DNA from 3 places in the Paenibacillus sp. V4I9 genome. Region 1 is predicted to be linked to each of the others. Evidence: predicted binding sites of a transcription regulator. Region 1 holds the regulator's gene; each other region holds the start of a gene.

Evidence for each region. Region 1 encodes Rex, which represses fermentation and respiration genes when NADH is low (regulators of the CRP and FNR family bind a similar motif). Its sites were predicted from a motif close to TTGTGAAATATTTCACAA; they were not measured.
Region 2: a site for Rex is predicted at 4,562-4,579, ahead of QFZ81_RS10130 (cytochrome ubiquinol oxidase subunit I). Genes of this name have one in related genera too.
Region 3: a site for Rex is predicted at 8,305-8,322, ahead of QFZ81_RS06085 (nitrate/nitrite transporter). Genes of this name have one in related genera too.

Annotation. Positions count from the first base shown of each region.
Region 1 covers NZ_JAUSZE010000001.1:4,403,983-4,413,849, reverse strand. Annotated here, with positions in the region: gene panB (3-methyl-2-oxobutanoate hydroxymethyltransferase) at 1-612, shown strand, start outside; gene panC (pantoate--beta-alanine ligase) at 636-1,499, shown strand; gene panD (aspartate 1-decarboxylase) at 1,505-1,888, shown strand; gene QFZ81_RS20680 (tetratricopeptide repeat protein) at 1,969-2,562, shown strand; gene dinG (ATP-dependent DNA helicase DinG) at 2,653-5,508, shown strand; gene QFZ81_RS20670 (redox-sensing transcriptional repressor Rex) at 5,511-6,131, shown strand; gene QFZ81_RS20665 (inorganic phosphate transporter) at 6,173-7,174, opposite strand; gene QFZ81_RS20660 (DUF47 domain-containing protein) at 7,239-7,865, opposite strand; gene QFZ81_RS20655 (amidohydrolase) at 8,111-9,406, shown strand; gene QFZ81_RS20650 (cell wall elongation regulator TseB-like domain-containing protein) at 9,449-9,867, shown strand, end outside.
Region 2 covers NZ_JAUSZE010000001.1:2,221,027-2,230,893, reverse strand. Annotated here, with positions in the region: gene QFZ81_RS10170 (hypothetical protein) at 1-172, opposite strand, end outside; gene QFZ81_RS10165 (ATP-binding protein) at 215-349, opposite strand; gene QFZ81_RS10160 (hypothetical protein) at 359-499, opposite strand; gene QFZ81_RS10155 (heavy metal translocating P-type ATPase) at 553-2,778, opposite strand; gene copZ (copper chaperone CopZ) at 2,874-3,077, opposite strand; gene QFZ81_RS10145 (metal-sensitive transcriptional regulator) at 3,095-3,427, opposite strand; gene QFZ81_RS10140 (hypothetical protein) at 3,531-3,845, opposite strand; gene QFZ81_RS10135 (MarR family winged helix-turn-helix transcriptional regulator) at 3,835-4,287, opposite strand; gene QFZ81_RS10130 (cytochrome ubiquinol oxidase subunit I) at 4,765-6,114, shown strand; gene QFZ81_RS10125 (cytochrome d ubiquinol oxidase subunit II) at 6,111-7,139, shown strand; gene cydS (cytochrome bd oxidase small subunit CydS family protein) at 7,144-7,245, shown strand; gene QFZ81_RS10120 (substrate-binding periplasmic protein) at 7,290-8,099, opposite strand; gene QFZ81_RS10115 (ZIP family metal transporter) at 8,266-9,474, opposite strand; gene QFZ81_RS10110 (multicopper oxidase domain-containing protein) at 9,496-9,867, opposite strand, start outside.
Region 3 covers NZ_JAUSZE010000001.1:1,235,382-1,245,248, forward strand. Annotated here, with positions in the region: gene QFZ81_RS06030 (nucleoside-diphosphate sugar epimerase) at 16-306, shown strand; gene QFZ81_RS06035 (alpha-helical endospore appendage domain-containing protein) at 318-665, shown strand; gene QFZ81_RS06040 (hypothetical protein) at 665-949, shown strand; gene QFZ81_RS06045 (ketoacyl-ACP synthase III) at 929-1,918, opposite strand; gene QFZ81_RS06050 (IclR family transcriptional regulator) at 2,069-2,704, opposite strand; gene QFZ81_RS06055 (hypothetical protein) at 2,833-3,012, shown strand; gene QFZ81_RS06060 (peptidoglycan-binding protein) at 3,292-4,125, shown strand; gene QFZ81_RS06065 (glycosyltransferase family protein) at 4,339-5,277, shown strand; gene QFZ81_RS06070 (nitroreductase family protein) at 5,912-6,166, shown strand; gene QFZ81_RS06075 (anthranilate phosphoribosyltransferase) at 6,204-7,235, opposite strand; gene QFZ81_RS06080 (ANTAR domain-containing response regulator) at 7,232-7,882, opposite strand; gene QFZ81_RS06085 (nitrate/nitrite transporter) at 8,338-9,579, shown strand; gene nirB (nitrite reductase large subunit NirB) at 9,845-9,867, shown strand, end outside.

The sequences.
Region 1 (9,867 bases):
TTTATTGTAGCGGATATGCCTTTCTTGACTTACCATGGAAGCTTGGACACGACATTTCGAGGTGTTGCTCGATTAATGCAAGAGGGTGGAGCAAAAGCGGTTAAGCTGGAAGGCGGAGCTGAGATTGCGGCAACCGTCAAAGCGATCACGGAGGCTGGTGTGCCGGTCGTCGGACATCTGGGTTTAACTCCGCAATCTGTTCATCAACTTGGTGGATTCCGCGTACAAGGACGAAGTTCCGAACAAGCAGAGAAATTGCTCAGTGATGCTAAAGCACTTGAGGAAGCGGGAGCTTTCGCGGTGGTCTTAGAACTGGTAACTGATGAGCTGGCCGAATGGATAACGAAGCAGCTATCGATTCCTACGATTGGAATTGGTTCTGGGGTTCATTGCGATGGCCAGGTGCTTGTTTATCACGATCTTCTCCAGTATGGTTCTGACAGTGCTGCCAGAAAGTTCGTAAAAGCGTACGCGAATATAGGGGAAACTATTCGTGCAGGTATTGGGGAGTATGTGAAAGAAGTGAAAGCAAGGGCATTCCCTGCGCCAGAGCATACGTTTCATATGGACAACGATGTTGTTGAATACTTATATGGCGTTAAGGAGAAGTGAGAGGCATGGAAGCGATCCAGACAATGGAAGTGATTCATTCAATTGCTGATTTGCGTTCTCGCATAAGAGACTATCGACGCAAGAACGACCAATCTGTTGGGTTTGTACCCACAATGGGCTATTTACACGAAGGTCATGCTAGTTTGCTACGCAAAGCACGTGCTCAAAGTGGACTTGTCGTGCTAAGTATATTTGTTAATCCGCTCCAGTTCGGTCCAGGTGAGGATTTCGAGCGATACCCGCGCAATACGGAGCGGGACTTGCAATTAGCCGAAACCGCGGGCGTTGATCTGGTGTTCATGCCATCTGTAAGCGAAATGTATCCGTCACCGACGCGCACTACGGTCAGTGTGACAGGTCTTACCTCCCGACTTTGCGGAGCGTCGCGCCCTGGACACTTTGATGGGGTCGCAACTGTTGTTAGCAAGTTGTTTCATATTGTGCAGCCCGATCAAGCCTTTTTTGGTTTAAAGGATGCCCAGCAGGTTGCTGTCATTGAGCAAATGGTGCAAGATCTCAATCTCGGCATCGAGATTGTTCCTTGTCCTATATTGCGTGAAGCAGACGGGCTGGCAATGAGCTCGCGTAACGTATATCTTTCTGAGGAAGAGCGTAAGAAAGCTTTAGTTTTGTCACAATCCTTAAAGAAAGCTAAGGCATTTGTGGAATCACATGCAACTTTCACCCCGCAGGAGCTTGAAAGCTTGGTCAGCCAACATATTGCGAATACACCTTTAGCCATCATTGACTATGTAGAGGTACTAGCTTATCCGACATTAGAACCTTTTGAAAATAGCCATTTTACCCCTTCTATTATCATTGCTTTAGCCGTGAAATTCGGCAAAACGCGTTTGATCGATAATTTAATTTTACAAGTAAGGAAGTGACCTTCATGTTTCGAACGATGATGAAAGCTAAAATCCACCGGGCAACCGTAACAGAAGCGAATTTGAATTATATCGGAAGTATTACGATTGATGAAGATTTGATCGATTTAGTTGGTATGCTGCCGAATGAGAAAGTGCAAATTGTGAACAACAACAATGGTGCACGTCTCGAAACTTATATTATTCCGGGGCCGCGCGGCACAGGTGTGATTTGTTTAAATGGGGCTGCAGCTAGGCTAGTTCAGACGGGTGATACGGTTATTATTATTTCTTATGCGATGATGACCGATGAAGAAGCGAAGAAGCATCAACCAACGATTGCCATTATGGGTGAAAATAATAAAGTTGCGCAGCTTCTCAAAGAAGAAGAGCATTCCACCATCCTTTAAGAGGGATCACTTCCATGCATGAAATCGGCTCTGTTTACAAAGAATGAGGATAAGCTTTCGAAGCAAAGGTGGGATGCCAAATGTTTAAGCATTTATTTTCCACAATGAACGAGGTTTTGGAAGAAATCCAAAAAGAATATCCGAATAGTGACGTGGAAAAAAAAGCTGAGCTCGACGAACAATTGCAGGTGTTGAAGACGATGAGCGATGAGTTCATCGAGGCGTGGCTGCTTTTTGAGGAGAAGTTGGGAAAGTTTTATGGGGCCGTACCAATGAGCACCCAAACCCTACATGATGAGCTGATGGAACTAGATGTGTCCGGGAAGCAGACGGATGAATTCATGCGGGGCCAGGGATTTTACAAACTTTATATGTACGATCAAGCGATCAAAGAATTCGAAATGCTGATTCAAAGGCAGCCGGATTTCTTGCTAGCTCGAGTGTATTTAGCGATGGGTCATTTGCGCAAAGGGGAGTTTGGAGAAGCGTATCAACACTTCAAGTTCCTTCTGCCCTTGACCGACAATACCAAGATGAAGGCCATTTCCTACAACGCAATGGGCTGCATACAAGTGCAAAATCAGAATATGGAAAAAGCCTTTGAATATTTTCAAAAAGCGTATCACACTGATCCTTCTTGCATGGAGCCGCTGATCAATTTGGACGAATCCTAAAACGGAAGCGGCTAACTGGGTATTCCCTTTTCCTAATAAGATTTGGTATGCTAGGAGAAGTGCAGGACGAAAGGATTGAAGATACACGTCATGAAATTTGCAGTTTTGGATTTTGAAACGACAGGAAGTCAGCCTGCGGATGAAATTATTCAGGTTGGACTCGTCATTATAGATCAATTTCAAATTACTCACAGGTATACTTCTCTGGTCAAACCAGGGATAAGTATACCTTCTTCGATTACAACACTTACAGGGATTACGGAAGATATGGTTGCGGATGCTCCCCCGCTTGACCAAGTCATGGCGGATATGTTTCCGCTCTTGTTTGATTGTGTTCTTGTGGCGCACCATGCGGCTTTTGATTTATCCTTTCTACAAAAAGGACTAACGAATACAGGATACCCGCCTTTCACAGGACGTGTGCTGGATACGATGGATTTGCTGCGCATCCTATTTCCATCTATTTCGAGTCTTCAGCTCAGCATGGTGGCCGGATTGTTCGGTATCGATCATGAAAGGCCACACCAAGCGGATAGTGATGCGGAAGTAACGGCAGCCATATGGATTATTTGTATGGAACGATTGCTGGGTCTGCCGCTTCTTACGATTCAACGCTTGCAGCATATTTTCGAAAACGGCAACAGTGATTTAGGTTGGTTCCTCGATGAAATATGCATCTACAAAGAGTCTATCACCAGTGTGGATATGGATACGAATCGATATTTCCGTCAATTTACGATCAATGTCACCGATTGGGGCGATGAGGATGATACGCGCAAAGACTCCGATGCGGATGGTTTAGGTTCTTCTTTTACAGAGTTCCATCAAGGTTTAAAAACAGCCTTACGGGATAAATTCGAGATCTTTGAAGACCGTGAATCCCAAGAGCAGATGATTCGTGAAGTTGAAAAGTCACTCGAGCATGATCAGCATCTGATGATTGAAGCAGGGACAGGAACAGGGAAGTCGCTAGGGTATTTGATACCATCCATTTATTATGGCATCAAGTATGAGAAGAAAGTGATCGTCTCTACGCACACGATTAATCTACAAGAACAGCTCCGTGAGCGGGACATTCCACTCTTAAAGGAGATTTTCCCTATCCCTTTCAAAGCTGCTGTGCTCAAAGGCAGAAGTCATTACTTATGCTTGCGTAAATTCGAGACAAAGCTAACATCACGTGATTACGAGAATGGCAAGGAAGATCCGATAACGGCAGCGCAGATGGTTGTATGGCTTAGTGAAACGGAGCATGGTGATGAAGAGGAGCTGCATTTTGGAAATAAGGGTGCGCAGTTCTGGTATTCAGTTGCAAGCGACACAGATTCTTGTTTGAATCGCATGTGCCCTTGGTATAAGAAATGCTTCTATCACCGCGCTCGGAATGATGCCAATACGGCCGATGTGATCATCACGAACCATTCCCTCCTCTTCACGGATATGAAGGCTGAAAACCGCCTTCTACCGTCTTACAAGCACCTTGTCATTGATGAGGCTCATCACTTCGAAGAAGTGGCAAGTAAGCATCTTGGTATTGAGCTGCATTCTTCAGCATTTTATCATTCGTTGATTTGGCTATATAAAGATAATCGCAGTGGCCAATTACCAATGCTGCGGTTTCGATTGCAGAAATCGGATGAGCAGCAGGAACGCACGGCCTCTTGGAGTCAAACCATTGACGGGCTCTATCCCAAAATCGTGCAAATCAAAGAGGATTGGGATCGGCTCAGCGAAGCGCTCTATGAACTGTTATCCTCAAGGAGCGATCCTTCGCAATCGGAAAACTCACAGTTCGTGCTGCGGATGAAGCCCGAAACACTTCCGCCCGAATGGCGAGAGCTTCTGATTATGGAAGACAATATTTATTTGAATGCGAATGATTTACTCCGCACACTTGATAAATTGTTAAATGAAGTGAAGGATATGCAGGAAGTTTTCGGGGTCCAAGGATTAGTCACCGATTTGAATGGCACGGTAAAGGAACTGTACAATCATCGGGATGCCCTGCACTTTTTTATGAAAATGGCCGATGAGGGTTATGTATATTGGATGGAAGCGGGCACCTATGCCAAATCGAAATCGCTGCAGCTTGTATCAGTACCTACCGATGTAAGTGGGCTGTTGCAGCAGCATTTCTTTGAGACCAAAGACAGTATTATCCTGACCTCCGCGACTTTATCTGTTAATAAATCTTTTCAATATTCAGCGGATCAATTAGGGTTAGTTATCCCTGAGGACGAAGAATCGGGCAAGCTGAAAACCGTTCAATTGCCATCTCCATTTAATTACAGAGAGCAAGCTCTCGTCGTAATTCCTCGGGACTTCCCGACGATCAAAGGTGCCGGTGATCCTGTTTTTATCAACGCACTTATTGGGTCACTTAGTGATGTTGCGAGAATTACCAAAGGACGTATGTTGATTTTGTGTACTTCGAATCGCATGCTTAAGCAAATTTATGCCGGCATGAAGGATCTCTTGAAGCCACATGGGATTACCGTGCTCGGGCAGGGGGTTGACAGCGGTAATCGGAGTAAACTGACCCGGATGTTCCAAGATAACAAAATGTGCGTCCTACTGGGCACCAGCTCGTTCTGGGAGGGTGTCGATATTCCAGGAGATGCCCTTAGCTGTCTAGCTATTATCAGATTGCCGTTTCAACCGCCCAATCATCCACTTGTTGAAGCTAAGTGTGAAAATATTAAGAAACGCAACGAGAATCCATTTATGAAATTTTCTGTGCCGCAGGCTGTCATTCGATTTAAGCAGGGCTTTGGCCGACTTGTCAGACGTGCATCCGATAAAGGCATCGTAATCATCTATGATACTCGTGTCATTGATACGTATTATGGCAAGCACTTCCTTTATTCATTGCCTGGTCCGAAGATTGAGCATATGACGACCGAGCAAATGTTACCTAGGATTGAAGAGTGGATGGGGGAGGCGTAGAGTTGAAAACACAAAAAATATCGGAAGCTGTCGTCCGGAGGCTGCCCATTTATTTACGCTTTCTGAATGAACTTGCAATGAAAAATGTTTCGACGGTATCTTCGCAGGATTTGGGTCAAAAGCTCGATCTGAATCCGGCACAGATTCGCAAGGATTTGGCTTATTTCGGGGAATTCGGTAAAAAGGGAATCGGCTACGACATTGCTTACTTAATTGAGAAGATCAGACAGATCCTGAAGTTGGATCGCCATATTCAAGTTGCTCTTGTTGGAGCAGGTAACTTAGGTCGCGCTTTATGCAATTATAATACTTATTTACGGAATGATATGAAAATTGTCGCAGTATTTGATGCATTGCCAAGTAAGGCAGGGGAATCGATCAACAATCTAATCGTTCAACCGATGCATGAGATGAAGAATGTTTTATCTGAATTAGGCGTTCGCATCGGCATCATTACGGTTCCTGCGAACGAAGCTCAAAATGTAGCCAATCAATTCATTGAATGCGGAATCGAAGCGATATTGAATTTTGCTCCAGTCATTATTAGGGTTCCTCCCGAAGTGCGCGTGCATCATGCAGATTTTACAACAGAATTGCAAAGTTTAGCTTATTATTTGGATTAGAAAAAGGCACGACCCAAAGCTTGGGTCGTGCCTTTTTATTTTTAGAAAATGAATCTGAATAGAACAAAATAGATCGAGAATGCAAGCACGATGCTGATTGGGATTGTAATAATCCAAGTGATCAACATGCGGCCAACCGTGCCCCATTGAACCTCATGGAAGCGCATGACACTGCCTGTTCCGATAATCGCGGAGGAAATAACATGGGTCGTTGACAATGGTTTACCCAAATGAGTAGAGAATTGAATAACGAGTGATGACGTTAAGTCCGAGGCAAAGCCATTGATCGGCTCGATTTTAACAATCTTACCGGAAACGGTTTTAATAATTCGCCATCCACCGATGGATGTTCCAAGTCCCATGGCCAGAGCGGCAGCAATTTTCACCCATACGGGTACTTCCAGGTCTGTTTGAACACCGGCTGCGACTAAACCAAATACGATAATTCCCATTGCTTTTTGTGCATCGTTTCCACCATGGGAGTATGAAAGTAATCCCGCGGATAAAATTTGCAAGGTACGGAATATGCGATTTAGTTTCGATCTTGAAGTGTTCCCAGACCATATAACGATGTACTTGATCAAGATCATAATTAGGTAACCTAGGGCGAAAGCAATAATGGGCGATAAAACCAAAATGATAATAATTTGAGTAAAACCATTCCAATTCACCGCAGAGACCCCAGCTCCAGCAATAACAGCTCCAGCAAGAGAACCAAGGAGTGTATGCGAAGAAGATGAAGGAATCGCCAGATACCAGGTCAACAAGTTCCAAATGATGGCCGCAAGTAAGGCAGCGATGACGATTTCAACGCCGTTTTCAATTTTGGCTGGGTTAGCAATGCTGCCTCCAACGGTTTTGGCAACCTTAGAGGAAACCATGGCTCCGACAAAGTTGAGAGTGGCGGCCATGGCGATGGCTACACGTGGACTTAATGCACGTGTGGAAATGGAAGTTGCAATCGCATTAGCCGTGTCGTGAAATCCATTAATGAAATCAAAAAGTAAAGCAAGCACAACGATAACGATTAAATAAGTTAACATGATTTCCTCCTAAGAGTTTTCCATTTGGAAAACTTTCTTCGTAGACATAGGACACGAATGTGCCTTATGAATAGCGAAGTACAACGCTATCAAGGATATTGGCTACATCTTCACAAGCATCCGTTGTTTCTTCCAAACGCTCATAAATTTCTTTTAGTTTAAAATCTTCGTACACATCTTTACGTGTGATGAAAATTTGGCGAATCCCTTCGCGCATCAAACGGTCTCCGTCATTCTCAAGGGAATTAATAGCAACCGTATGCTCGGGGATTTGCATGTATTTTTTCTTCGCCAGAAGCTTGAATGCATCCAGCATATGTTGGCAAGAGTCTACAATGACAGCCGAAAACTCTTTCATATAAGAATCTGTATGGGATACAGCAAGATAGTCGAAACGAGCAATTGTAGCTTCAATACCGTCTGTTACATCATCCACTTTGGAGGCTAGAACCATAATGTCTTCACGATCAATCGGTGTAATAAATACTTTGTTTAAACCTTTAAAAATTTCGTGAGTAATGGAATCGCCTGCATGCTCTAAATCGTTAATCGCTTTTACATACTCAATAGGCGGTTTATCACCCATCATGGCTGTGCGAAATAGTTGAGCAGTTTGCAATGCGTTTTCTGCAGCACGGATGAGAAGTTGCAAGAAATCGACTTCGTTCTTTTTCGTGAATAACGTTGTCATATAATCCTCCTATATTTTACTATATGTACTAGTTTTTGATCGAATATATAAGATAAACAGACCAAATGGTAGAAAAAACTCACAAAGTTAAAAGTATCATAACAATTGCATCGAAAGCAACGAAAATTCCGTGACATTTAACAATTTCTTAACATCACTTGGCTTCCTTGATTTTACAAGCCCGAAGATGTAAAGTTTAAAAAGCAATGTCTTTAATAGAATGAGCATAGAGAGGGATTTTTAGTATGAAAAAAACATTAATTACGAACGGTATTTTTATTTCAAATAATGAAGCAAAATCGTCTATAAAGGGCTGTATGGTTATTGAGGGCAGCCAGATTACATACATCGGTGAGGAAATACCTGAACCCCGAGAAAATTATGACGAAGTGATTGACGGCACGAACAAGCTTTATATGCCGGGTCTTGTGAATACGCATGGTCACGCAGCGATGTCGCTTTTACGTGGATACGGTGACGATCTTGCACTCCAAATATGGTTAGAAGAGAAAATGTGGCCGATGGAAGCCAAATTCAGCGCCCAAGATGTGAAGTGGGGGACACAGTTAACGATTCTAGAGATGGTTAAAGGTGGTACGACAACTTTTGTGGATATGTATGACCATATGAACGAAGTTGCTAAAGCCGTTGAAGAGTCAGGTATGCGCGGTGTTTTGACCCGAGGAATTATAGGTCTTTGTCCACCGGAAGTACAAGATGCTAAATTGAAAGAAGCCACCGAGTTTGCTAAAAACTGGCATGGCGGTGCGAATGGAAGAATCACGACCATGATGTCTCCACATGCACCCTATACATGTCCACCGGAGTATATAGAACGGATTGTTCAAGTGGCCCATGATTTAAACTTACCTATCCATACCCACATGTCAGAAACCAGTCGTGAAGTTCAAGGAAATGTTGATCAATACGGTTTAAGACCCGTTGCTCATCTAGAAAAGCATGGCGTGTTCAGCAGACCGACGCTTATTGCGCATGGTGTACATCTCACAGATGAAGAAATCAGTATCCTTAAGCAATATGATGTTCGTATTTCCCACAACCCAGGAAGCAATCTGAAGCTTGCTAGTGGTGTTGCCCGAGTTCCTGAACTTCTTCGTTCTGGCGTGAAGGTTTCGCTTGGAACGGATGGAGCGGCATCCAATAATAACTTGGATATGTTCGAAGAAATGAGACTCGCCGCGTTGATTCACAAAGGTGTTTCTGGCGATCCTCTAGCTGTGCCTGCTGCAGAGGCGCTTCTTATGGGAACGAAAATGGGTGCAGAATCCATCTGGTTAGACAATGTAGGCTTACTGCAGGCTGGTATGAAGGCAGACTTCATCGCACTGGATATCGACCAACCTCATTTCCTCCCGAAAACGGACTTCGTGTCCCATATTGTTTACTCTGCATGTGCAAAAGATGTAGTGGATGTGTGTGTAGACGGAAATTGGATTGTCCGCAAGGGTGAATGTTTAACACTTGATGAAGAAAAAATTAAGCGTGAGTTTGAACAATGCTTTGATAAGCTCATCGGCTAAGTGAATGCCTTTTAAGTTGGTCTGGGGAGGTGAGCGGCGTTCATGAATGCAAAGCGAACAAGGATCATAACATTCGGTGTATTTATTATTTTGACACTTGGTGTAGTGCTTAGCCGCTTTTATTTAAACGTTCAGAATGAGCACTGGGACGATAAGCGCAAAGCGGTAGAAACAGCGTATGAGAAAAGTATTATGACGAAAGCAACCAAGGTGGATTTCTTCTATGGAGATGAGCCGCTTCAAATCGTTTATGGGGAAGACAAGCTGGGTCAAGGCGTTATCGTTTGGGTTTCAGACAAAGATATACATGCTGAGATGACTTCTGAATCGTTCACTGAAACGCAAGTACGAGACACGGTGCTTAAAAAAGCTCCAGAGATTGAAATAGAACGTGTGCTGCCTGGCAAGCTTGGTAACGAATATGTCTGGGAAGTCTTCTATAAAAAGAAAGAAAACAGCGG
Region 2 (9,867 bases), 2.2 Mb from region 1:
CTGCCTCTTTTGCCATGCCGCTATGGTCCATTCCCGCTGTAACGCCTTGCGCGGCATTATTCGTTGATCCTGACGTCCCGCTATGCGAAGAATGGTCCATCGAACTGCCTGATTTTCCGCATGCCGTTAAGAGCGCAGCCGTAAGTAAAATTGAAATCGCTACTTTTTTCATGATTTCCTCCTATTGTTCTTAAGGGGCCCCCTCAAATAATGTCTAAACTCTTATCGAAGCAATTCGGGAAGAATGACCGCTTTGCATCTCTACAGATGTTCCTTCACCAACCTGACTTTCCATTCGAATGGTTCCTCCATGTGCTTCCACCAGTTTTTTTACGATCGTTAATCCAATCCCACATCTTCATTCATACCAATCCCAGTATCCGATACAATAATAACCACCGCGTGTTTCGCTCGTTCCGAGCGCACAACCCGCATAGCCGATTTTTAAAGGGGTTGGCGTTTCGATCCCTGAGATCGCTTTGTTTAATGCTTCAGCCATTTCAAGCCCTGCATCTTCTGCTCCACGGCAAAAGTTACACGCATGTATGCCGATTATAACTTCACTCGTTGCAAGCGTAGAGCGTTTAACACAACGGATACTGAACTGAGTGCCATAGCAGCTCCAGCTACCCAAGGTGCTAAAAGTCCAAGTGCCGCAATCGGAATCCCGAGCGTATTGTAACCCAGTGCCCAAAACAGGTTCTGTTTAATGTTCGTCATCGTTTTACGGCTCATATAAATGGCGTCTGTAATGCTTGTAAGTTCTCCGCGCATCAGTGTCACGTCTGCTGCTTCCATCGCAATGTCAGTGCCGGTGCCGATAGCTATGCCGACGTCCGCAGTCGCAAGAGCAGGAGCATCGTTGATGCCATCACCCACCATGGCCACTATCTTTCCTTGTCCTTGAAGTTTCTTCACTTCTTCGGCTTTGCCTCCCGGAAGAACTTCCGCGAGAACATGATCGATGCCAACTTGCTGCGCTATTGCATGTGCTGTTCGTTTGTTGTCACCTGTCATCATGATGACCTCGATGCCCATTTGTTTTAAGCGAGAAACTGCTTCTTTTGATGTGTCTTTGATCGTATCTGCTACGGCTACCATACCTGCGTACTTATTATCCACCGCTGCGAGCATAGCGGTTTTACCTTCAGATTCGAGCTTTTCCATAGCAGTATCTGCTTTACCGAAATCGATGGCTTCACGCTGCAGGAGCTTACGGGTTCCTACTAACACTTCCTTGCCTTCTACGATGGCTCGAATTCCGTAGCCGGGAATGGCTTCAAACTGCTCTGTAGCGGTAAGTATGATACCTTTAGCAACAATCCCAGCAACAATCGCCTCAGCAAGCGGGTGCTCTGACTGTTTTTCGGCTGAGCCGATTAGTCTAAGAATTGTATCTTCTTCATCCACGTTTTCAATTTGAACGTCTGTAAGTTCCGGTTTGCCTTTAGTTACCGTACCCGTTTTATCAAGCACGATGGTTTGCACTTTTTGCATCGATTCTAAATGTTCTCCGCCCTTAAACAGGATGCCAAATTCCGCCGCGCGACCAGATCCGGCCATAATCGATGTCGGTGTTGCAAGACCTAAAGCACAAGGGCAAGCAATGACAAGGACAGCAATAGCTTTTTCCAACGCAGTTGCAAACTCACCAGGAGCAACCCAGATATACCAAATCAGAAATGTTACAACAGCAATTCCTACAACAATCGGGACAAAAATACCCGAAATCACATCTGCGATACGCTGAATAGGTGCTTTAGAGCCTTGGGCTTCTTCTACAACTTTGATAATTTGAGCGAGAGCTGTCTCTTTCCCAACACGGGTTGCTTTTATTTTTAAGCTGCCGTTTTTATTAACTGTAGCGCCAATAACGGCGTCACCGGATTTTTTTTCAACAGGGATACTTTCCCCAGTAAGCATGGATTCATCAACAGCCGACAAACCATCTACAACCTCACCGTCGACTGGGATTTTCTCACCCGGTTTTACAAGAACAATGTCCTCAATGACAACTTCTTCAACTGGTATAGCCATTTCTTCACCATTCCGAATGACTAACGCTGTTTTCGCTTGAAGCCCCATCAATTTTTTGATGGCTTCAGAAGTTCGTCCTTTCGCCAACACCTCAAACAGTTTACCTAAAATAATCAAAGTAATAAGAATTGCGCTTGTCTCGTAATACATATCTGGCGCATGGTGGTGAACATCAGCAGAAGTTGCCCACTGCAGCGTTAGGTATAAACTATAGAAGTACGCGGCTGATGTTCCGAGAGAAACAAGCACATCCATATTGGCGCTTTTATTACGAAGGGCTTTGTATGCCCCTACGTAAAACTGCCAGCCGATAATAAACTGTACTGGTGTGGCAAGCACAAGCTGCACCCAAGGGTTCATCAAGAACTCTGGTAAGTAAATCCACGATGTAAATGTAAAGTGGCTCACCATTGCCCATAGAAGTGGTAACGAAAGGATTGCCGATACCGCTAAATGTATTTTCTTGTGGCGTATCTCTTTTTGCTTATAATCGCCCTTCGATGCTTCTTCTTCTTTACGCATGGCTTTGTATCCCAGTTGATCAACTTTGTTAACCATATCGCTTACAGAAATTTCGGTAGCGCTAAACTCAACATGGGCAGTTTCTAATGCAAGGTTAACAGTTGCTTTACTGACCCCTGGCATTTTATTTAAGCCTTTCTCAATTCGTGTTGCGCATGCCGCACATGTCATACCCGTAATTTGCAGACTTGCCTGTTGCTGTTCTAATGGTTTCTCCATTTCATACCCTCCTACACCTATATACCCCTGTGGGGTATATTTTTTTCAAAAAAAAAGGTGTTACATTGGAGCCGCATGAAGCGGCTCAATTATCTTTATTTCGCAACGTCATAGCCTTGATCTTCAATTGCTTCTTTAATGACGTCCAAAGAAACTTGAGACTCATCGAAATCTACAGTTACGGATCCACCACTCAAATCAACTTTGCCGGAAGCACCAAGTTTCTTAACTGCGCCTTCAACGGAATTCACGCAATGACCGCAGGACATACCCTCAACTTTGAGTGTAACTGTTTGCATTCCTATTCTCTCCCTTATTATTTCATCAATTTATTCATGGTAACCATGAGTTCTTTAATAACCTCATTATCGCCTTCTTGAATGCGTTCGATCACACAGCTGTTTAGATGATGCTCGAGAAGCAGTTTCCCAACACCGTTTAAAGCTGACTGAACCGCGGCGATTTGATTTAACACATCGTCACAATACGTATCCTTCTCAATTAGACCTTTCACACCGCGAATTTGTCCTTCGATGCGATTGAGCCTAGAAATTAAATTATTTTTTGTTTTATCAGAATGATGACTTTTTCGATCACTGCCCGAATGACAACTGTCCTCATTTAATTCTTGTTTATCATGTTGTTCCATTGCCTTTCCCCCTCACATTCAAAATATACCATACCCCCATACCCTATATCAAGCCCTTTTTAAGATTTTTTTCCATAAAAATAATTGGGTCTGCCTATAGAGATTACCAGCCAAACTTCACAAGTGTATACATGATAAAACCTAATGAAATCGCGGCAGAGAGAATAGTCATAATAACCACCCAGGGTACCTTAGACTTGTGTTTAAATAAACGATACATCGATACAAGCATCGTTATAATGGTTACAATGATCATGATACGTCTAATCCATAATGCTGCTGACATTGTCGCCATCATATTCGTTGAGCCGCCCAAGAGAAGTAAAATCCCCATATGAAGCCAGTGATGGGATGAAGCCAGAAAAGAAAAAATAAGCGATAATATACTTGTAGCTGTTTGACTTTTTTTATATTTCATCCTGTGTCCCCTTGTTTTTTAATAGAGCTTCTGTAAATTTTTCAAATCCCTGATGAACCAGTTGTTGATCAGCTTTTGTCATGTGTTGCAAAACATTTTGATAAAATCGAATGGACTGCTGACGAACCTGCTCAATTGTCCGTTCACCTTTTTCCGTAAGAGAAATTAACATTTCTCTTCGGTTTTTTTCGTTGATTTCACGGCGTACAAAGCCTCCTTTTACAAGCCCATCAACAAGTCGGCTTACTGAACTTCGTTCTAGATGCAGCCTATCTGCTAATTCACCAAGTATTAGAGTGGAGCTCTCCACTTCTTGTAGAGCATATACCTGTGATACTGAAAGTTGAAATCCACATGGGGTTACGGTTTGTTCTAATAAACCAAAAAGCCTAATAAATTTTTGTACATTCAATCGAAGTTCCAAAATATCGTTTATTTCCAAAATAACCAACCCCTTATGTGTATAATACATATATTGTATTGTACACATAAAATCCGATAATGGAAATAAAGTGTAATGAAAATACAGATTATCCCCCATGTTGGTCAAGTGAATAGCATCTTGTGATATGTTTGACGGTAGTTCAGTTTCTCTTGTTCGATGAATCTTGTCTTAGCGAAGAGGATTGCAGTCATGACTTCTTTGGTTACCCACTACTATATTTTCATAACGTTAATAAAGTTGTAATACTTTGTTCAAACCGTATTCACATATTATGTGAAAAAAATCACATACGTGGAGTAAGATAGAAATATATAGCAAATCAAATTGAAAACAGAAGGTGATCCACTTGAACCAATCTCGCAAACATGAAAAACGATTGATGTACCTGATGTTCATTGTTGCTTTTGTCATGCTGCTCTCTTTTATCCGCAAGTTTTTTTGAACATATGAAAGTTACAAAGGAGATGAGTCCATATGCCTATCTACGATTCCGTATTTTATAGCCGCCTACTCACTGAGACCACACTGGCATTTCATATCATTTTCGCTACCATCGGCGTTGGCGTTCCGGTCATGATTATGTTAGCTGAATTAGCCAGCATTAAACGTAAATATCCCTATTATGCGTTGCTGGCACGAAGATGGGCTCGGGGATTCGTGATCACCGTTGCTATTGGGGTGGTTACTGGTACTGCAATCGGGCTTCAACTCAGCCTATTGTGGCCGAAGTTCATGGAGATTGCTGGGCAAGCCATTGCGCTTCCGTTATTTCTGGAAACTTTCGCCTTTTTCATCGAGGCTATCTTCTTAGGCATTTATTTATACACATGGGAACGATTAAAACCTAAACATCATCTATTACTATTAGTTCCTGTTGTAATTGGCTCCTCTGCTTCAGCATTTTTTATTACGACTGTGAATGCATTTATGAATACGCCGCAAGGCTTCACTCTAAAAGATGGCTTGATTACGAATGTACAGCCGATTCTAGCTATGTTTAATCCATCCATGCCTACCAAAGTGGCACATGTACTTTCCTCAGCCTATATGACCAGCGCATTCATCTTGGCTGCTATAGCGGCCTACTCCCTTCTAAGGAAAAAAGGGGACACTTTATATGCTAAGAAAGCTTTAAAGCTAACCGTTACTGCTGGGCTCGTGTTCGCCATAACTACGGCAATGATCGGTGATTTATCAGCCAAATTTCTAGCTCATACTCAGCCTGAAAAACTTGCCGCAGCCGAGTGGCATTTTGAAACAACAAAGAATGCACCGCTCGTACTTGGTGGTATTTTGACTGAAAATAATGAGGTTAAATATGCGTTGAAAATTCCGTATGCACTAAGTATCTTGGCAGGTGGAACTCCAGGAACTGAGGTCAAAGGGCTGAATGATATTCCGAAGGATCTCCGACCTCCTTTATACGTACATTATTTCTTTGACGCCATGGTTGCTATAGGTATGTTTGTGATTGTCGTCGCCATTAGTCATATGTGGTACGCACGCAAAAAATCCCGTAAACCTTATCCGAGATGGCTTCTAGCGATTATCGTTGTGTGTGGTCCTCTTTCCATGCTAGGCATCCAATGTGGATGGTTTTACGCGGAGGTTGGTCGCCAACCATGGATTCTGCGTGGATATATGAAGGTAGCAGATGCCGCTACAACTTCACAAGACGTGGATACGATGTTACTACTGTTCTGTTTACTCTATATCGTTTTAGCACTGACCGCAGTAAAAGTATTATCCAAACTTTTCAGAAAAAACGATGTTGCAGATGAACTGATTGCACTTGGTATTTTCGGGGGGAGGACCAAAGAATGAGTCTAGAACTTGTTGGAATAACTGTTTTGTGGATCTTTTTATACGGATATTTAATTGTGGCATCCATTGACTTTGGTGCGGGTTTCTTCAGTTACTATTCGGTTATTACGATGAAACAGCATATCATTCATAAAATCATTGAAAGATATTTATCTCCTGTCTGGGAAGTTACTAATGTATTCTTAGTTTTCTTCTACATCGGTATGATTGGTTTCTTCCCTGAAACGGCACGTTATTATGGGACCGCGTTACTTGTACCTGGCAGTTTGGCTATCATATTGTTAGCTATAAGAGGAGCCTACTACGCTTTCAGCAACTATGGTTCCAAGGATAACAAATGGTACATGCTGCTCTATGGAGCAACTGGCTTGCTCATCCCTGCAACCCTTTCTACAGTGCTAACCATTTCTGAGGGTGGAATCATCGTTGAACAGAACGGCATGATCAATCTAGATTGGAGTAAGTTACTTGGGAGTCCTTATACTTGGTCGGTCATCTTGCTGTCGCTAGTCAGCGTTCTCTATATTTCATCCATGTTCCTTTCCTACTATGCCTATAGGGCAAAAGACTATCCCGCTTTTGGAATTTTACGAGGCTATGCTCTTTTCTGGAGCGGACCTACTATTCTTGCAAGTCTGCTTGTCTTTTTCGCCATAAACCAGCAAAACCAAGAACATTTCCGCAACATGCTTAACCTGGGATGGATGTTCGGAGCATCATTTCTCTGCTTTTTAGTTGCCGTCTACTTCCTTTGGAAACAAATCAAGCTAGGTCTAGCGTTTATTTTGGTACTTTTGCAATTTGCTTTTGCTTTCTTTGGTTATGGTAAGGCCCATTTACCGTATCTTTTATTTCCATACATCTCCATTCACGAAAACTTTACGAATCAAGCCATGGGAACTGCGCTAGTCATCGCCTTTATTGCAGGGCTTGTTATTCTAATCCCATCTCTGTTTCTGCTTATGCGTCTATTTCTTTTTGATGCTGATTATGTACAAGGTAAATTTATAAAGAAGGGTGATTAAACCTATGGAAAACTTATTAATCCAATATGCTCCACCGATATTTGTTCTATTTTCACTTGTTTTTATGATTCTGTGGGTACCAAGAGCTAACGACGTGAAAGAATAATCAGTAAGGCAAAGAAGTCGACTATACGCTAGTCGACTTTTTACTTATGATTCATTTTCGATATCATCTTCCATGTCGTCTTTGAGCTTTTTAGGCATTTTTTCTGGTTTACTTCCAAACCACTTCGTGTAGAGAGCTTCATAAGTTCCATCCTTGGATACTGCTTGAATAGACTTATTGATCCTTCCCATGTACATGTTCCGCTTTTTAGCAACGATTGCGTAGCTATCTTTGTTGAAAACTTCTCCTACTTTTTTAGCTTTTACATCTGCTGTGTTTTGCAAATAATCTTGAATACTGTGCTCTTCAAAAATGACTGCATCAACGGTTTTATTTTTCAAATCATCGTAAGCATCAGAGATATTCGCATAGCTCCTAATTTTGATCCCTTGAATTTCACTCGCAAAATGATAAGCTGTCGATCCGTTCCTTGTTGCCACCACTTTCTTGGCCAAGTCATCTTTGCCTTTGATTCCCTCGTTATCTGATGCGGTGAGTATCGCTTCTCCCGATTGAAAATAAGGATCTGAATAGTCTAATTTGTTCTTGCGGGCATTCGTGATGGTCATTCCGGCAATTGCGAGATCCACATCACCAGATTTTACACTTTTGTTCAACTCACCGTATTCCATGGCTACCCATTCATATTTTATTTTCGCCTTTTTAGCAATGGCTTGCCATAATTCCACTTCAAAGCCTTTCTTCTCATCCCCCTCTGTATATGTGAAGGGACGGGTGTTTTTCTCGATACCAACTTTGATCGACTCATCTTTCGAACATCCTGTGGAAGCCAGTGTTACCAAAAGAACGACCAACAGAGTGATCCCCTGCTTGCTTCGAACTCGTATATTCATTGCCTTTTATGCCCTCCTTATCAGGTAAACAACGGTATTATTTGTAAATTGTTAAACGGTTATGCAGATAGGGCAGCATATATTGTGCAAGTTGTCTTTCAGCCGTATGAAAAAGACCAATCCGCAAAATCGCGGATTGGTCTTTTATCTTCTTCTAACAATTATTTTAAAATTTAACCATGAGAGCTGTCACATACATAATAAGAATTCCTGCAGTGAGCCCTCCAAAATTCAGCCAAGAAACAGGAGAAAGATTTCTTTTCTCGGATTCTTTAAGAATCATTTTGGATATGACATAAATAACCTGCAGTATGGCACCAGCGCCTATGCCGAAGAATAGCGCGGCTAATGTATCGTTAAAAATAAATCCGCCTACCCAAGTTCCAATAATGGCGGGTCCACCGGCGATCAATGCTAAGGTGACAAAAGTCTTCCAATTCGGACGATCATTAAGCAGTGGGGCTGCGATTCCGACACCCTCCGTGATATTATGAAGAGTAAACCCGATGATTAAGAATGTTCCTAAAGCAGCTTCTCCGACCGCAAAAGCGGATCCAATGGCAAGCCCTTCGCCAAAATTATGAAGACCAATACCTGTGGCGATTTTGCCCGATACCCTTCTTCCTTCCAAAGCGCTGCTATTTAGCTTGCGTTCATTAGACTGATCCACCGCTATTAAGAAGAGACAACTGAGCAGTGCACCAAACCATACCAATCCGGTACCTTGAAATACACCTGGAGCCTCTGAAGCCATTTCAAATCCTTCTTCAAACGTATCGATCACAAGAAAGAACAATAATCCTATCGTCAATGCAAGAATAGCATGCATCCCTCTAACTGAAAATCTACGTAAAAATGGATACCACATGAGTCCTAACCCGATAGGAACAACCCCCACATAGAATCCTATTAATGCATATTGCCAAAAAAGTTTACCATTTGGTTCAGGTGTTGCAGCTGCAGCTGCAACTTCACCGGTAAAAATTAATCCATTTGAGGTGATTAGTTTAACTTCATGTGGATCACCTTGCACCCATGGGTAAGGGATTTTGACTGTCCCTTGTTCAAATCTTTGTAGTGTGTCACTTGGTGAGAAATCCGCATTCCAAAAGGCTCCATCCACTACGACTTGGGCGATCGTGATTTCCTCCGGTCCTGAATTAAGCACCTTAAGTTGGATTCCTTCATCATTGAGCGTTATTTTCTCCACATTCAGAACTTCAATAGGAGCAGCAGGCTCATTTTCGATTCCTGTTCCCACTTTTGCTATGGTTGTGATAATTGCAATTAGCAAAATCAGGGGGAGAATTCCCCATAACATAGCATTAAATTTGTTTGTTGAACCCTTATTTTCGGTTTGAACATTATTACTCATCGTACACTCACTCCTCCTTTCTTATTCAGCTATGAAGAAGCCCATCCAACCGAGCTCAGCAAATTCACTTTGATGGGCATGAAACATGTATCGCCCAGGTGCTGGGAATACAATTTCTAATATGCCTCGTTCTCCCTGACATTGCATAATAGTATCTGTAAAACTAGGACGCGCTTCAGGATCCGCACCGGTTGCATAATAGTTAAAAAAGTTCGCATGAAGGTGAAAAGAATTAATAGGATCAAATTCAGTCAGATTGCTGAGATAAATACGTACGAGTTCCCCAACTTTCACCTTAATTGGTTCTTGCTGATAGGCAAATGCGTACCCATTCACCGTGTAGACTTCATTTTCTCCATCTAGGTCAAGATCAAAGCCGTTCATAAGCATATT
Region 3 (9,867 bases), 3.2 Mb from region 1:
TGGAGGCGAAAGAGATTGGAACAGCGAGTGACAAAGATTATTTCTCACATTGCAGCATCGCATAGTGAGATGTCTAGAATCTTGGAGACGCATCGAAGTGTTTCGACACAAATGGCCACCATTGCCAACGATATACCTGACTCGCATCCTAATTTCGATGGCATAGGCATGCTGCAGGAGCAAGCATTACAACTAACTAAGAATATAACGGCTTATTTAAATAGCTTAGCTAATTTGGAAGAGGCAATCGCGCAGCAAACGGAAATTGTCATGAAAGAAATGAAAGACCCTGAAGATGAAGAATAGAGGGATACGCCTTGAATAGAAATGATCTGTATTTGAAAATGTTGGATGCTACAGCAAAGCTGCAGCAAGAAATAGCTTTGATGTTGGAAGCTAGAGTTGTAGAAGCAGAGAAATCGCGCAACTGGATTTGCCATCATATTAACTCAACGAATTTAGAGGGGCATGAACATCAGATGAAACAATCCGGAGAGATTCATGAGTATGTGATTGAGCTCATCGATGGCTTGACGAAGATGGAGAACTCCTTAAACCGACATATGCAGGCTCTTCTTAGACAAAATGAATCGGGAGCAGGAGCGGGGGGAGACGGTTCGAACGGAATGGGTAACTTATTTTCGTTTGGTGAGGATGAGAAATAATGAGAGCATCGAATCGTGAGAGAATTGAATTGCATATGTTAACCTCGCTGGCTAGAAGCCAGCGAGCCTTATGCCGAATCATAGAGACGATCGCGGATCAAGTAGCGGTCTCCGAGCAGCTTGCTGTCCATATGGCTGAGAATCTCAAGACGATAAGTGAATACCAGCGTTCGATGATTCAGAAAATAACGAGACAAAGTCCACGTCAACGCCGGTTAGGAACACCCGGCAAGCCGTGGATCAGCAAGAATGTCGCTCGCGGATCATCCCCAACGCATGATTAAACCCGCGTGAGTAAGACCCCCGCCAAAACCAAAAAGCAGCAGCGTATCACCGACCTTTACCTTACCCGCTTTTATGCCCAAATCCAGAGCAAGAGGAATGGAAGCCGCGGATGTATTGCCGTAGTATTCCAGGCTGTACAGCGCTTTTTCGAATGGGATACCGCTCTTTTCACAGATAGACTCAATAATCCGAAGGTTAGCGCTATGAGGAATGAACCAATCAATTGCCGTATGTGGTAAACGGCTTTTTGTGAGCAGCTTATCGATTCCTTGCGGAACAGTCGTTACGGCATATTTGTACACCTCGCGGCCGTTCTGGACGAGCTTGCCTTCACCCGTTAATGGCGTTCCGTTCAATTCAGAGGCAAGTCCGGTTCGGTATACGTGCTTGCCGCCTGTACCGTCCGATCCAAGATGGTGAGCAAGGAAAGCAGGATTTTCTTCCTCTCTTTCAACCATCACGGCTCCGGCACCATCACCAAAAAGAATGCAGGTGGAACGGTCCGTGTAGTCTGTGATTTTGGATACGGAATCCCCGCCGACGACGAGAACCTTACGGTGTACCCCCGCAGCGACAAGGCTGCTTGCTGTATGCAGGGCATAAGCGAACCCGGAGCAGGTGGCATTGAGGTCATAGGCGCCAGTTTCAGGGATGTCGAAATGGGCTTGAATCTGGCAAGCGACTGGAGTGGAAGGCAGATCCGGTGTATGGGTAGCGACAATGATTAAATCAACATCGCTCAGTGATGTCTGATATCTAGTGAGCATATTTTGTACGGCTGCTATACATAAATGACTTGTGAACTCATTCGCGGCTGCAATTCTACGTTCCCGAATCCCTGTGCGTTGAACGATCCATTCATCATTCGTATCTACCATACCTTGGAGATCCGCGTTGCTTAGTATGCGATCCGGCACGTAGCTGCCGATTGCTGTGACTCTAGCTTGCAAAGGGGAAGCGGTTGACATCAATGATTCACTCCTTATTAGTATCTGATGTTAGTACTAGGTACTAAATATAAGTATACTTTATCGGATACTCAGGGTAAAGTCAATGATGAGCGGGATCAAAAAACCGCAGCAGGAGATAACTCTTCATAATATAGGACATTTACCAGATCATTTCAGAAAACCGAACTGACGCGATATCTCTTTCGCTGTCTTTACGACTTTATTGGTATACGAGACGATTTGGTTCTCATCTATACGATGCGTCGGAGCAATTAAAGTAAGTGCGGATATGACCTGACCGGCCGAGTCCCGAATGGGAGATGAGATGGAGACCATATTTTCGATGAATTCCCCGATACAGATGCAATAATCTTGTTTACGTATATGTTTAAGCTGCTCTTTCAACTCGGTCGGGTCGGTAATGGTCCTGGGTGTATATTTGATAAGGGGGCTGTTCACTATTTTGTTCTGTTCAAGCTCATTTTGAAAGGCCAACAGCATTTTACCGGAACTCGTACAATGGACGGGATTTCTTCCTCCTACGTAGGAGCCGACATCTTCCTTTTTTGTACCCTCTACTTGATGGATGTATGCGATTTCGTTTTCTTCTAAAACGGCTACACGGAGTGCTTCAGAAGTTTCGCGGGCGAGACGTTGTATAATAGGGCTTGCCGCTTCCGATAAGTCCCAATAGGATGTGACCGTAACGTGGTAAAGCGAAACGATTCGCTGACCGAGCCTGTATTTATGAGTGATTGGATCTTGGAAGACAAACCCTCGTATTTGCGGATTTGTATTCGGCACGAGTTGATGTAAGCCCCTCTCCGATTATTGTTTTCAAATTACTGTTCCATCAAACCGATTCCCGATTCGGATGCCGCGGGCCAATTAGACCCGCGAGTGTACCGTGTCAGCAGCAACAGGCGGGGGCTATGGCATCGGCTAAGAGGCCGAATCTCGATCCTTCCGATATACCGAATTTCGTTAAAACGATGAGGGCCATGATGGGATGGAAGAACGAGGAAATCACTCAGACTGAAATTGCGAACGCTTACAAGAACATTGAGGGAACGAACGGCCCGATTCCGCTGCGAATTTATACGCCTTCTTAAATCGGAATCCATCGTCATATAGGCTCTTTTCAGGTTCCGGATTTCTCGCTTAGCCCATCTACCTCACGAAAGCTGAATGACTCTAAAATTGAATTTTGGAGTGATGCCTAAGCCGTTTATTTTGACATATATGCATTTATAAGTTTTGGGGTGACCGAGAGGTTACCCCTTTTTAATGCGCGAAAGGCATAACCACGCGGGTTTGCCGGGCTTTGAGTTGGTTCTCCCATTACCTTGAAACGGCAGCCAAAGCATATTTCATTATTATGGATAATAGTCGTGAATTTGGTCATTCTAATGCTATCGTCCACTGTGCGACGAATGATGCTGATGACGGGGAGTGAACGTAAACGCATGTTACAGGGTAAAAAAAAGCATGTCTGGATTATTCTAATCTGTATCGCATTGTTCTGCTCATCCACAACCACCGCTTTTGCCTATGGTAAAGGGGCTAAGGGACCTGATGTCTATGCGGTGCAAGGGATGCTGAAGTCACTTGGCTACTATAGCGGACCTATTACAGGCTACTATGGTAATCAAACACAATCTGGTGTTAAAGCGTTTCAAAGCAGATATGGTCTTCCTGTGACCGGGAATGTAGATGATCAAACGCTGCAATCCATCCTGTGGGCTTACGGTAATTTAAAAATTGCCAAGAAGCAGACACCAATACCAACACCAACTACACCTAAGCCTACACCTAAACCGCAAGTCCCACCGACTACGGAATTAACGGTGGAGGAGCAGCAAATGCTGGAGTTGGTTAATAAGGAGCGTGCTGCAGTAGGACTTTCCCCACTGGCTGTTGACCTACAGCTTACCAAAACGGCTCGACTAAAAAGCCAAGATATGGTCGATAACAACTACTTCTCCCATGATTCACCGACGTATGGCTCACCATTCGATATGATGGAGAAATTCGGCATTACGTATAATGCGGCGGGGGAGAATATTGCCTGCAATCAAAGCGTGCAAGCCGCTCATGAGGCACTGATGAATTCTCCGGGCCACAAAGCGAATATATTAAGCAAAGATTACACCCATATTGGGATTGGCATCGTGAACGGCGGTCCTTGCGGTAAAATGTTTACTCAGCAGTTTATCGGGAAATAAGAAGAGAATCAATACAAGCCTCTGCCTGAACGAAGGGTGAGAGGCTTTTTTCATGTACATCCAGAGTCCCATATGGATTGGTTATTTCTCAGGCTGTTATTGGTGGAAAGATAGAGAAAATGCGTAGCACTTATTGTTTTATTTTGAATACAGTATAGTAGATTTATGCTGTATTAATTACCTCTCCATTACAGCCTATAAGGAGGCATATTGATGTTAAATATATTAGTTTTAGACTATGATTTCTCACACTCCTATTATAAGAATTCGGTATATCTATGGAATGAATTAAAAAAACTAACCAATTGTGTGCTCTTAACTCCTACACAGTATAATCCGACCATAAAGCTAGATGATATAGTAGATATGTGTCCATTCAAGCCGGATTTTATTATAATAAACGAGTTCGTTAATGATCATCATCAATGGAGCATGAAAGGTCTAGAAAAAGTAAATATTCCTATTGGCTATTTGCCACACGATGTAGATTCGTATGTAGATATTAGGAGGAAATACTTGCATCAAAACAAAATAAGCTTGATATTCCCATTATATAAAAATAGTTTTCTAAGACTCTATCCTGAATTTACGGATAAACTACGCTGGCTCCCACACCATGTAAATACAGAAATATTTAAGGATTATAATTTGGTTAAAGATACAGATGCGTTATTAATTGGTCGTGTTAATCAGCCTTATTATTCTTTACGCAAAAAAATATTACAAAAAATGAATGGTCATCCTGGCTTCGTCTACTTTGTTCATCCATATGACCAAAATTCTTCCAAAGTTTCATGGATAGAAGGTGAAGAATACTCCAGATTAATTAATCAATCAAAAATATTTTTTAATTGTTGCTCCTTGCTCAAATATCCACTTTTAAAATATTTTGAAACATTAGGTAGTCGAACTTTACTTCTAGCAGACACATGCTCAGATTTAACGGAACTAGGTTTTAATCCCGGTGAGCACTTCGTCGAGATTAACGAACACAATTTTTATGAGAAGTTTATATACTATGTAAACAATGAAATAGAGCGTAATCGAATAGCAACAAACGGTTATCATTTTATAAGAAGCAATCATACTACTGCGATAAGAGCACAACAACTTGTCTCTTACATTAATGCATTTCTAGGGCGTATTGGTTAACGAGTATGATACTTGGAATCATTGTATCGTCCCCATCAAGACTGATATTAACGAAAGAGTATTTGAAAACATTCATTACACAAAAGAAAATGTAAATACCAAAAAATCAAAAAAAGAAACTATATCGAAGGAAACCATTAAACAAATAGTAAAAGCGAATGATCTAGATACACAACTATATGAATGGGCAAAAGAAAATTTCGAAAATCGCTTAAAGACTTTAGATAGAAAATCGAAAATGGAACTAGAAACCTGGACGAAATCAGTTTGATTCAAGGGCTTCTGTACTTGAGTCATTTTTTTGATGAAACTTAAATAAGCAAGGTACCTAGAGACAACTAGGATATTAAGAAAATTTCGACTGACGAATTACAATGGTTAATGACGAAACCCCTTAGCGAGTTGGTTAAGGGGTTTAAACAATTTTGAATTTATATTGAAACATCATTATTTAAGTCTTTTCGGTTACATCACAGCTACACTTGTTTTCGGCTTATTCTTTACTTGGTTAGGTATTTTAAGTACACGAACGTTTTTGTCATTCATTAATAATGAGAAGGATGAAACGTGGGTTAAACGAATAATTACTAGAAAACGCCCCTATCATAATTGACAATGATAATCATTATCGAATATGAGGACTATCAGACTATGCATCGACGAGCTGTCTGATTCACAATTTCAGCCTGCTTGCCTGCTTGCCTGGGAGCATGGGATTGGCATGGTGTGGGAGACCTATCCACTGCTGCATATGGAAGCGTTCCGCGAAGCTTTCGGCGTAAAGCCTGGGGAGAAAATTATTGGCAGTTTGCATGTCGGCTACCCTGGCAAAATTCCGCCTGGACAAAAACGCATACCGGCCAGCGAACGTTTGACGGTTATAAAATGAGTACATAAAAAAAAGAGCCCCCAAGGGCTCTTTTATATTAGGTGGCAGATACCGGCTTAATCGCTTCTGTCCACTCCGTATATTTCTGCAGAGCAGCGCCTCGTTCAATGGCGTGCCGGGCTAAATAAATACCTTCCTCTATGGACCCAGCTTTCTGAGAAACCCACAATCGTACGGCACTGTTGAGTAGTACCATATTCAAGTAAGGAAGTTCGGCTTCTCCGCGAAGAACGGCTAATGCAGTTTCTCCTTGCAGCTGAGCGGTCCATTCAATCTCCGGCACCTCGACCATTAATTCGTAAATCTCAGGATCAACAATGAATAATTCACTGGCGCCTTCTTTAATTAGGTATGTCCGTGTGCGCTTGTTTACGGAAAGGTCTTCGGAGCCTTCCATGCCCTGCACAACAATGCCGCGAGAGACGCCCAATTCCATTAATAAATTGGTGATTTTCTCGAACACAGTACCGTGAAACACACCGACAGCCATGAAGGGTGCTTCCGTAAAGCGCAGCAGTTTCTCTGCTGTGTTGAACACGGTCCGCAGACCTAGTTCCTTGCGAAGTTCGCGCAGCTCGCCGAGCGGTGCACACCAGCTCTCCGTTGGTGCGAACAGGAAGCCTGTTCGCGCTGCAGCTGATACGAGCGCTTCACGTGACGCGTCAAGCGCGGGTACATCAAGTGCCGCTAGCACATCAGACAGCGTGATGCCCCATTTGGGCGGCATGCTCGGACTGCCGTGCAGCGTAGTGGGAAGTCCGCAGGCCGCGAGAACGAAAGCGGTCGGTAAAGTCGCGATGAACGAGCGGGTGCGTCCATCATAAGGTCCGGCGCAATCCATGCTGCCGGGTATTGGATAGGTATGGATACGCTGGCGCAAGGCATCGATGAAGGCCTTTATCTCTTCGGGGGATTCCATTTTAATGCGTTCTGCAACGAGAAAAGCACCCATTTGAGCTTGTGTAGCCGCTCCGGTTAGTATGAGCTCCGCTGCTTGGGAAGCCTCTTCATAAGTAAGATCTCTGGCTCCGCGCTTTCCGCGGCCTACTTCTTTTAATAAGGATATCATCGTTTGCGGCCTCCTTGGTTCTGATCCTTTAGTATTTGATACACCTTGACGATGGAGGTAGCGACGTCTACCATACGTTTACGTTCATTCATGGCTTGTTTACGCAAGAAATCGTAAGCCTCTGCTTCAGAGATACCCTTGATTTCACATAAGATCCGCTTAGCCTGATCGACCCATTTGCGCTCTTCAAGTTTAGAGTGAAGCTGTTCGCGCTCTTGCTGCCATTCGGTTCGTTGGAAATAATGATTCACACCAAGGAGCAGCGCACAGTGAATTTCTAGAGGACTCATCGCAGAACCGATTAAACCATCAATACCCGCGTCCATTTTACATTCATTAGAAGGAAAAGTGCGAGCATCACACCACCAGAATAGTGGAAGGCTGCGATGAGCAAGCACACGCGAGCGCCATGGCTCTACTTGATCAGGGCCTACTGATAATAATACCGCATCGACTTTGGGAATCATAAATGAAATTTCTTTTACATTAGATGCTACATATATACGAAATCCCAAATCCTTCAGTATCTCTTCAGGCAAGGATTCCTTTTCATTATCCGTAACATTCAGTGCGGTAGTCGACGACGAGGAGGAGGTAGCTGAGCGAGTTTGTTTAAACTCGTCGATCAGTATAAATGATTGTAACATTTGAATACCTCCTATCGTGGGTAGCTTTTTTCCAATGGCAACTTCATGTAAGGTTTTCTTGGTAAAATGATTTATTATACGGCATTACTATAGCATATGTATCTAAAATTTGTCGATATATTATAGAAATCTCACATGAAATTTTTTTGTGTTATGTTTATTGACATCTATCAATTGTGGTACTATAATCAAGTTAGAAATCGGCACAATGATGTGCCACTAACGAAGGCAATGGCGCCTATCCCCTTACAAATACGTAATCGGATAGGCTATTTATGTTCTATTTACTGAAAATCATCTAACATGCTGTTCACGATGATGTGACAGCAGTGGCAAAGAGGCCGATAAGCATCCCACACATGTTGGGGTATGTTTATCGGCCTTTTCTGTCAAAGAGCAACACATCTGGGTAGGAAAAAAGAAGGCGAAAAGCCTCACAAAAGGAGAGGGAAATCATGGTTGATCGGAAAAGTTTCATGCAAGTGGGGCACAAAGGGTCATTGTTCAGTTCATTCTTGTATTTCGACATGAGCTTCATGGTTTGGGTACTTCTTGGGCCGCTGGCGGTTATTCTCGCGAATGATTTTCATCTGGATGCTGCTGAAAAGGCGAATCTCGTTGCTTTACCTACCTTAGGGGGAGCGGTGCTTCGACTGGTGTTGGGTGTTTTGACAGATAAGATAGGTCCTAAGCTTACAGGACAAATCGGACTAACGTTAACTTTAGTACCATTATTCTGGGGATGGCAGTTTGCAGACACAATGGGTGATATGTACTTCGTTGCTCTGATGCTTGGTATTGCAGGGGCAAGTTTTGCGGCAGCATTACCACTTGCCAGCAGTTGGTACCCGCCACAGTATCAAGGTTTAGCGATGGGGATTGCAGGGGCAGGTAACAGCGGAACGATCTTTGCTACCTTATTTGCAAACCGAATAGCGCAGCATTATGGAGATTGGCATGTTGTTTTCGGCATTGCGATGATTCCGATTGCATTAACATTAATCGTCTTTAGTGTACTGGCAAAGGATAGCCCGAATAAACCAGCACCGAAAACGATTAAGGAGTACGGCAAGGTATTGAAACAGAAAGATTCCTGGTTGTTCTGTATTTTGTACAGTGTAACCTTTGGTGGTTTCGTTGGAATGGCATCGTACTTGACCATCTTCTTTAATACACAATACGGCTTAGCTCCAGTTAAAGCCGCGGACTTTACAACAATATGCGTGATTGGCGGAAGCTTCTTCCGTCCGGTAGGCGGATGGCTTGCAGACAAAGTAGGCGGCATTCGGATGTTAATGGGTTTATACGGCGTGGTGGCTTTGATGATGGCTGGTATTTCCACACTTCCATCACTTTCTTTGACAACAGTCATGCTATTCATTGCTATGATGGCTTTCGGTATGGGGAACGGATCCGTTTTCCAACTCGTTCCGCAGCGTTTCAAGACGGAACTTGGTGTTATAACTGGAATCGTAGGAGCCGCAGGTGGTTTGGGCGGTTACTTCTTACCCAAAATTCTCGGTAATTTGAAACTATCGACAGGCTCATTCACACCAGGGTTCCTAATTCTAAGTGCTATTGCGATTACATGTCTCTTGTTGATCGCCATAGTACAAGGTCAATGGAAGCGCACTTGGATCGGCGAAGGCGGCAAAGTGAAGGTAGCTCCAGCTTCAATGGATAGTATCCATGCTTAAGTAAAAGTTCAAGCCGCTGGTCTTATGGCCAGCGGCATATAATTAAATGCTTTTGCGCATGCAGCTTGATTGTCAGGCTGCATGCGCAAAGACGTTTACGACTTACCGTCTTTGGTAGTTCAGATTGGACTACTCAAGCTCCATATCCCAATTTTGTCATTTGGGGGCGCATGTTTTAATCGTAGCTCCCGAATGGCCCTTTTTAATCGGATGTGGATAAGAAAAATGGGATATAGAGATAGATATATTAGAGAGGAAGATGGCAATGACTCAAAAAGAAAAATTGGT